One region of the Kosakonia pseudosacchari genome, then DNA from elsewhere that is predicted to be linked to it. Evidence: predicted binding sites of a transcription regulator. Region 1 holds the regulator's gene; the other holds the start of a gene.
What was found. Region 1 encodes LexA, which represses DNA repair genes until DNA is damaged. Its sites were predicted from a motif close to TNCTGTATGTACATACAGNA; they were not measured.
Positions count from the first base shown of each region.

Region 1 (3,425 bases):
TAATTTGCTGACCCGCCAGTGCATAGACAACGGCAAAGAACAGCGCTACCAGACCGGTCTGCCGGCAAGCAGCCCGCCAGATATGCATCAATTGGCTGCCATCTCTGGCACCGTAAGCCTGCCCGGAATGCGCTTCAACCGCATACGCGAAACCATCCAGCGCATAGGCGGTAAAGGTCAAAAACATCATCAGTACCGCGTTTGCCGCCACTGTCTCATCCCCGAGGCGGGCGCCAAACACCGTTATCGAACCAAAGCAGAGTTGCAGCAGCAGCGAACGCAACATGATATCGCGGTTCAGCGCCAGCAAACGCCGCACGCCGCCGCGCCAGGTATTTTTCAGCGTCAGCAATGAAATGCCGCGCATCACCAGTACGTGTCGCACCATCCATAAGCCAATGGCGAAAGTGGCATATTCCGCGATGACCGTGGCAAGTGCCGCGCCTTGCACATTCATATGCAGCCCCATGACCAACCACAGATCGAGCACGATATTGAGCAGATTCCCCACCACCAGCAATATCACCGGTGCGCGCGCATACTGTACGCCGAGCAGCCAACCGAGCAATACCAGATTGCCCAGCGAAGCGGGTGCACTCAACCAGCGAATATCAAGGAACCGCCGCGCCTGTTCCAGTACCGCCTCGCTACCGCCGGTGATATGCAGCGCCAGGTCGATAAGCGGCGTGCGCAGCAGCGCAATCAACACACCGGCCCCAAGCGCCAGCAGCAAAGGCTGGACTAACGCCCGCGCTAGCGCGGGCGCATTTTTCGCGCCGAATGCCTGAGCTGTCAGGCCGGTGGTGCTCATGCGCAAAAAGAGCAGCAGCATAAAGAGGAAACTGGTCGCCGTTGCGCCAATCGCCACACCGCCCAGGTAAACCGGGCTATCCAGATGCCCCACCACAGCCGTATCCACCAGACCCAGCAATGGGACGGTGATATTCGAGAAGATCATCGGCAGCGCAAGTCGCCAGAGCGCTTTATCGGACCCGGTTAGCAGTGGCATGGTATGCATGTAAAAGTGAGTGAGGGAAAAGAAGAGATCGCTGCGGAACCTGAATCAGCCCCGCAGCAAAACGAATGTGCGTTACAGCCACGCGCCATTACGAATGACACCGACCGCTAACCCTTCGATGGTGAAGTTTTGATCGCGCAGATCGACGACGATCGGAGAAAACTCGCTGTTTTCCGGCAACAGTTCGACGGTGTTACCCTGTTTTTTCAAACGCTTGACCGTTACTTCGTCTTCAATACGCGCAACAACAACCTGGCCGTTACGCACATCCTGCGTTTTGTGCACCGCCAGCAGATCGCCATCCATAATGCCAATGTCACGCATCGACATGCCGCTAACGCGCAACAGGAAATCTGCATGAGGTTTAAAGAGGCTCGGATCGACCTGGTAATGACCTTCGATATGCTGCTGCGCCAGCAGCGGCTCACCCGCAGCGACGCGACCAATCAGCGGTAAGCCAATATCGTCCTCTTCTTCTTCAAGCAGCAGGCGAAGGCCGCGTGATGCGCCCGAAACGATTTCGATAACCCCTTTGCGCGCCAGCGCTTTGAGGTGTTCTTCCGCCGCATTTGGGGAACGGAACCCCAATTGCTGTGCGATTTCCGCACGCGTTGGTGGCATACCGGTTTGAGTGATGCGATCGCGAATAAGATCGAACACCTCTTGCTGCCTGGCCGTTAATGCTTTCATCCCGCCCCCTGGGTGTATATACAGTTATGCTGTGAGTATATACAGCTAAAGGCGATTTTGGAACCAAATTTAAGCAAAAAACCAGGGCGTTATCGAATTCTGGAAGCGTTATCCAAAATGTGACCAGAGTAATGCGATCCAGGTAAAGAGCGCCAGCAGGATGGACATCAGCACCGCCGCCGACCCCATATCCTTCGCCCGCCCGGAAAGTTCATGGAATTCCGCACCAATACGGTCTACCACAGCTTCGATGGCGCTGTTCAGAATTTCGACAATCATCACCAGCGTCACAGAACCAATCAGCAGTACGCGCGTCATTGTGTCAATATCGAGCCAGCAAGCGATTATAATTGCCAGGATAACCGCAACGGATTCCTGACGAAATGCCGCTTCATTAATCCAGGCGGCGCGAACGCCTTTCCAGGAATATCCAGCGGCTTTAATGATCCGGGTGAAACCGGTGGTATTATTAGCCATTTAAAAGAACCTTTTTATTAAATTGGCGTCAATGTCTCAGCAAGCGCGCAGCGGTACAACAGAAATTATGTGCGCTTTCTGATATTCTTGCGGCGCAATGGCACTATTAACCAGAGGCTTTACATCCTTTATGTCCGGCTGGCCACGAATTTACTACAAATTACTGAATTTACCATTAAGCGTGCTGGTAAAAAGTAAATCGATTCCCGCAGAACCTGCACAGGAACTGGGTCTCGATACATCACGCCCCATCATGTATGTGCTGCCTTATAACTCAAAGGCAGATTTACTGACTTTACGCGCGCAGTGTCTGGCGCATGAGCTGCCCGATCCCCTGGAACCGCTGGAAATCGACGGCGCTTTGCTGCCGCGTTTCGTGTTTATCCACGGCGGCCCGCGTGTGTTCACGTATTACGCGCCGAAAGAAGAGTCGATCAAGCTGTTCCACGACTACCTGGATTTACATCGCAGCCATCCCGATTTGGATGTGCAAATGGTGCCGGTATCGGTGATGTTTGGTCGTTCGCCAGGGCGTGAAAAAGGCGAAATTAACCCGCCGCTGCGCATGCTGAATGGCATCCAGAAATTCTTTGCGGTTTCCTGGCTTGGCCGCGACAGCTTTGTGCGTTTTTCACCACCGGTTTCGCTGCGCCGGATGGCGACCGAGCACGGCACCGATAAAATTATCGCGCAGAAACTGGCGCGCGTGGCGCGTATGCACTTTGCCCGCCAGCGTCTGGCTGCGGTAGGCCCACGACTGCCGGCTCGCCAGGATTTGTTTAACAAATTACTCTCGTCCAAAGCGATTGCCCGCGCCGTTGAAGATGAAGCGCGCAGCAAAAAAATCTCCCATGATAAGGCGCAGCAAAACGCCATCGCGCTGATGGAAGAGATTGCCGCGAACTTCTCCTACGAGATGATTCGCCTGACCGACCGCATTCTGGGTTTTACCTGGAACCGTCTCTATCAGGGTATCAACGTGCATAATGCAGAGCGCGTACGCCAGCTGGCGCATGACGGCCACGAAATTGTCTATGTGCCCTGCCACCGTAGCCATATGGACTACCTGCTGCTCTCCTATGTGCTCTATCACCAGGGGCTGGTGCCGCCGCATATCGCTGCTGGTATCAACCTGAATTTCTGGCCCGCCGGACCGATTTTCCGCCGGCTGGGCGCTTTCTTCATTCGCCGCACCTTTAAAGGCAACAAGCTCTATTCCACCGTGTTCCGCGAATATCTG
Region 1 is NZ_CP063425.1:309,160-312,584, reverse strand. It holds gene dinF (MATE family efflux transporter DinF) at 1-1,009, opposite strand, end outside; gene lexA (transcriptional repressor LexA) at 1,091-1,708, opposite strand; gene IP581_RS01450 (diacylglycerol kinase) at 1,817-2,185, opposite strand; gene plsB (glycerol-3-phosphate 1-O-acyltransferase PlsB) at 2,316-3,425, shown strand, end outside.

Region 2 (3,425 bases), 110 kb from region 1:
GCGTTCGCGGCTCTGAGCGCCTGGCGCATGGTTTCCACACTCTCCAGCGGAATACCGGTATCCTGTGCGCCATATAAACCGAGCACTGGCGCGGTAAGTTCAGTGGCGATATCCACCGGGTGACGCGGAGAATTGAGCGATTTCTCCCCCACCAGCTTGCCATACCAGGCGACGGCGGCTTTCAACTGCGGATTGTGCGCGGCATACAGCCAGGCGATGCGTCCGCCCCAGCAAAAACCGGTCACTAACAGCTGATGCGCGTTCCCGCCGTTGCGCGCTGCCCAACTGGCGACATGATCCAGGTCGGCGAGCACTTGCGCGTCCGGTACTTTGCTTACCAGGCCGCTTAGCAGGGTTTGAATATCGGCGAAATCATTTGGATCGCCCTGACGGAAATAGAGCTCCGGCGCGATGGCGAGATAGCCTTCCAGTGCCAGACGGCGGCACAGATCGCGAATATGCTCATGCACGCCGAAAATTTCCTGCACCACAATGACAATCGGCAATGGGCCTTCGGCATTTTTCGGTCGGGCGTGAAAAGCGGGCATATTTTCGCCCTGTGTCGGAATAGACGTTTCGCCTGCGATTAAGGCGTCTTCCGGCGTGTGAACAACGGTTGAAGCGAGAGGTGAAGCCGCAGGTGCAAAGCCTGGTGTGTTGTTGGTTGTCATGGCATTCTCCATACCTTTTTTAGCGCTTCAATAACTATAGACGGGAAGGCCTGCCGCGCGCGCAAATCACCGTGCCGTAGACTATCTTTGCTGCTGAGTTGTGGGATGTGTCGTGTTAATGTGATGTAAATCACTAATTTATGGAAATGAAATGCAATCAGTTTTATTCATGGTGATATCAGTCACGAAATTATATCCGTGCCTTCTGTAAAGTATCTTTTTGCCTCTACTGATAAAACCGACCACAGAGGAGTCTGTTATGTCCAAGTCTGATGTTTTTCATCTCGGCCTCACCAAAAACGATTTACAAGGGGCTACGCTGGCCATCGTCCCTGGCGATCCGGAGCGTGTGGAAAAGATCGCCGCGCTGATGGATAAGCCGGTCAAACTGGCATCTCACCGCGAATTTACCAGCTGGCGCGCAGAGCTGGATGGCAAACCGGTTATCGTTTGTTCCACCGGCATCGGCGGCCCGTCAACCTCTATCGCCGTTGAAGAACTGGCGCAGCTTGGCATCCGCACTTTCCTGCGTGTGGGCACCACCGGTGCGATTCAGCCGCACATTAATGTTGGCGACGTGTTGATCACCACCGCGTCCGTGCGCCTTGACGGCGCGAGCCTGCACTTTGCACCGATGGAGTACCCGGCGGTGGCGGATTTTGAGTGCACTACCGCGCTGGTTGCCGCAGCGGATGCGATTGGCGCAACGAAACATATCGGCGTTACCGCCTCTTCCGACACCTTCTACCCAGGCCAGGAGCGTTACGACACCTTCTCTGGTCGCGTGGTGAACCGCTTTAAAGGTTCCATGGAAGAGTGGCAGTCCATGGGCGTGATGAACTATGAAATGGAATCCGCCACGCTGCTGACCATGTGCGCAAGCCAGGGGCTGCGTGCAGGCATGGTTGCCGGTGTGATTGTAAACCGCACCCAGCAAGAGATCCCGAATGCGGAAACCATGAAGCAGACCGAAAGCCACGCGGTGAAAATCGTGGTGGAAGCGGCGCGTCGTCTTCTGTAATTCGCCTTCCCTTTTGCAAAGGCCGATGCGTTCGGCCTTTTCTTTTTGCGTACTGCTTCGCAGGAAAACCCCTTCCAAACTGGACGTTTATACAGCACAATCCTCCGCTACAGGCGTTATCACTAAGGGGACGTGGTGGACACTTCAATCATCGTCATGGCAGCCGTTGCGCTGGCGGGTTTACTGGTCGGCTGGCTGGCAGCAAGCTGGCGAGGGGCGCAGCAGCAGGCGGATCTGCTCGCGGAGCAGCGTGATGTCTTTAGCGAACTGAGCGCCGCCCGGCAGCAGATAACCCAAAACGAACACTGGCGCGAAGAGTGCGGGTTGCTCAATAACGAGCTGCGTAGCCTGCAACATATCAATAGCTCGCTGGAAGCGGATTTACGCGAAGTGACGACCCGGCTTGAATCTACTCAGTTGCATGCTGAAGAGAAGCTACGCCAGATGCACAGCAGCGAGCAGCGGTTGAGCGAACAGTTTGAAAATCTTGCTAATCGTATCTTCGAGCAGAGCAATCGCCGCGTGGATGAACAAAACCGGCAAAGCCTGAACGGTCTGCTAACGCCGCTGCGCGAGCAACTTGATGGTTTTCGCCGTCAGGTGCAGGAGAGTTTTGGTCAGGAAGCGCGTGAACGCCACACGCTGGCACATGAAATTCGCAACCTGCAACAGCTGAATGCCCAGATGGCGCAGGAAGCGATAAACCTGACACGGGCGCTGAAAGGCGATAACAAAACCCAGGGTAACTGGGGGGAAGTGGTGCTGACCCGCGTGCTGGAAGCCTCTGGTTTACGTGAAGGTTATGAATACGAAACCCAGGTCAGTATTGAAAATGACCATCGCGCGCGGATGCAACCGGATGTGATCGTGCGTCTGCCGCAGGGCAAAGATGTGGTGATCGACGCCAAAATGACGCTGGTCGCTTACGAACGTTATTTCAATGCCGACGACGACTTTACGCGCGAAGGAGCGCTACAGGAACATATCGCCTCGGTACGAAACCATATTCGCCTGCTTGGTCGTAAGGATTATCAGCAACTGCCGGGGCTGCGTAGCCTGGATTATGTCTTGATGTTTATTCCGGTGGAGCCGGCCTTTTTGATTGCGCTGGACAGACAGCCTGAACTGATCACCGAAGCGCTGAAAAATAACATCATGCTGGTCAGCCCGACGACATTGCTGGTGGCGCTGCGAACTATCGCCAACCTGTGGCGTTATGAACATCAAAGCCGCAATGCGCAGCAGATCGCGGAGCGGGCGAGCCGCCTGTATGACAAAATGCGCCTGTTCGTTGACGACATGTCATCCATTGGTCAGAGCCTGGATAAAGCCCAGGAAAATTACCGCCAGGCGATGAAAAAACTGAGTTCCGGGCGCGGCAATCTGCTGGCTCAGGCAGAGGCATTTCGCGGGCTCGGCGTCGAAATCAAACGCGAGATTAATCCGGAATTAGCGGCGCAAGCACAGGAACAGGACGAAGAGTTCCGTTTGCGTTCCGGGCAAAACGACTCCCTCGATTGCTTTGAAGACAATGCATTAGATAGCATGGCCGCGGGCGATGATCCTGAATCGAAGGCGTCTTCGGGTGGTTGAATCGTAGGGCAATCGCCTCCAATCTGATACACTTCACAAACAATTTCTTGAATAGCAGGCACTAAGATGGCGGAAGATTCAAAAGAGACAACACACTTTGGTTTTCAGACCGTCGCCAAAGAAAACAAAGCCGACATGGT
Region 2 is NZ_CP063425.1:198,310-201,734, forward strand. It holds gene IP581_RS00940 (dienelactone hydrolase family protein) at 1-671, opposite strand, end outside; gene udp (uridine phosphorylase) at 931-1,692, shown strand; gene rmuC (DNA recombination protein RmuC) at 1,828-3,285, shown strand; gene ubiE (bifunctional demethylmenaquinone methyltransferase/2-methoxy-6-polyprenyl-1,4-benzoquinol methylase UbiE) at 3,352-3,425, shown strand, end outside.
Region 2: the regulator LexA is predicted to act here: its motif matches at 1,770-1,789, upstream of rmuC (DNA recombination protein RmuC).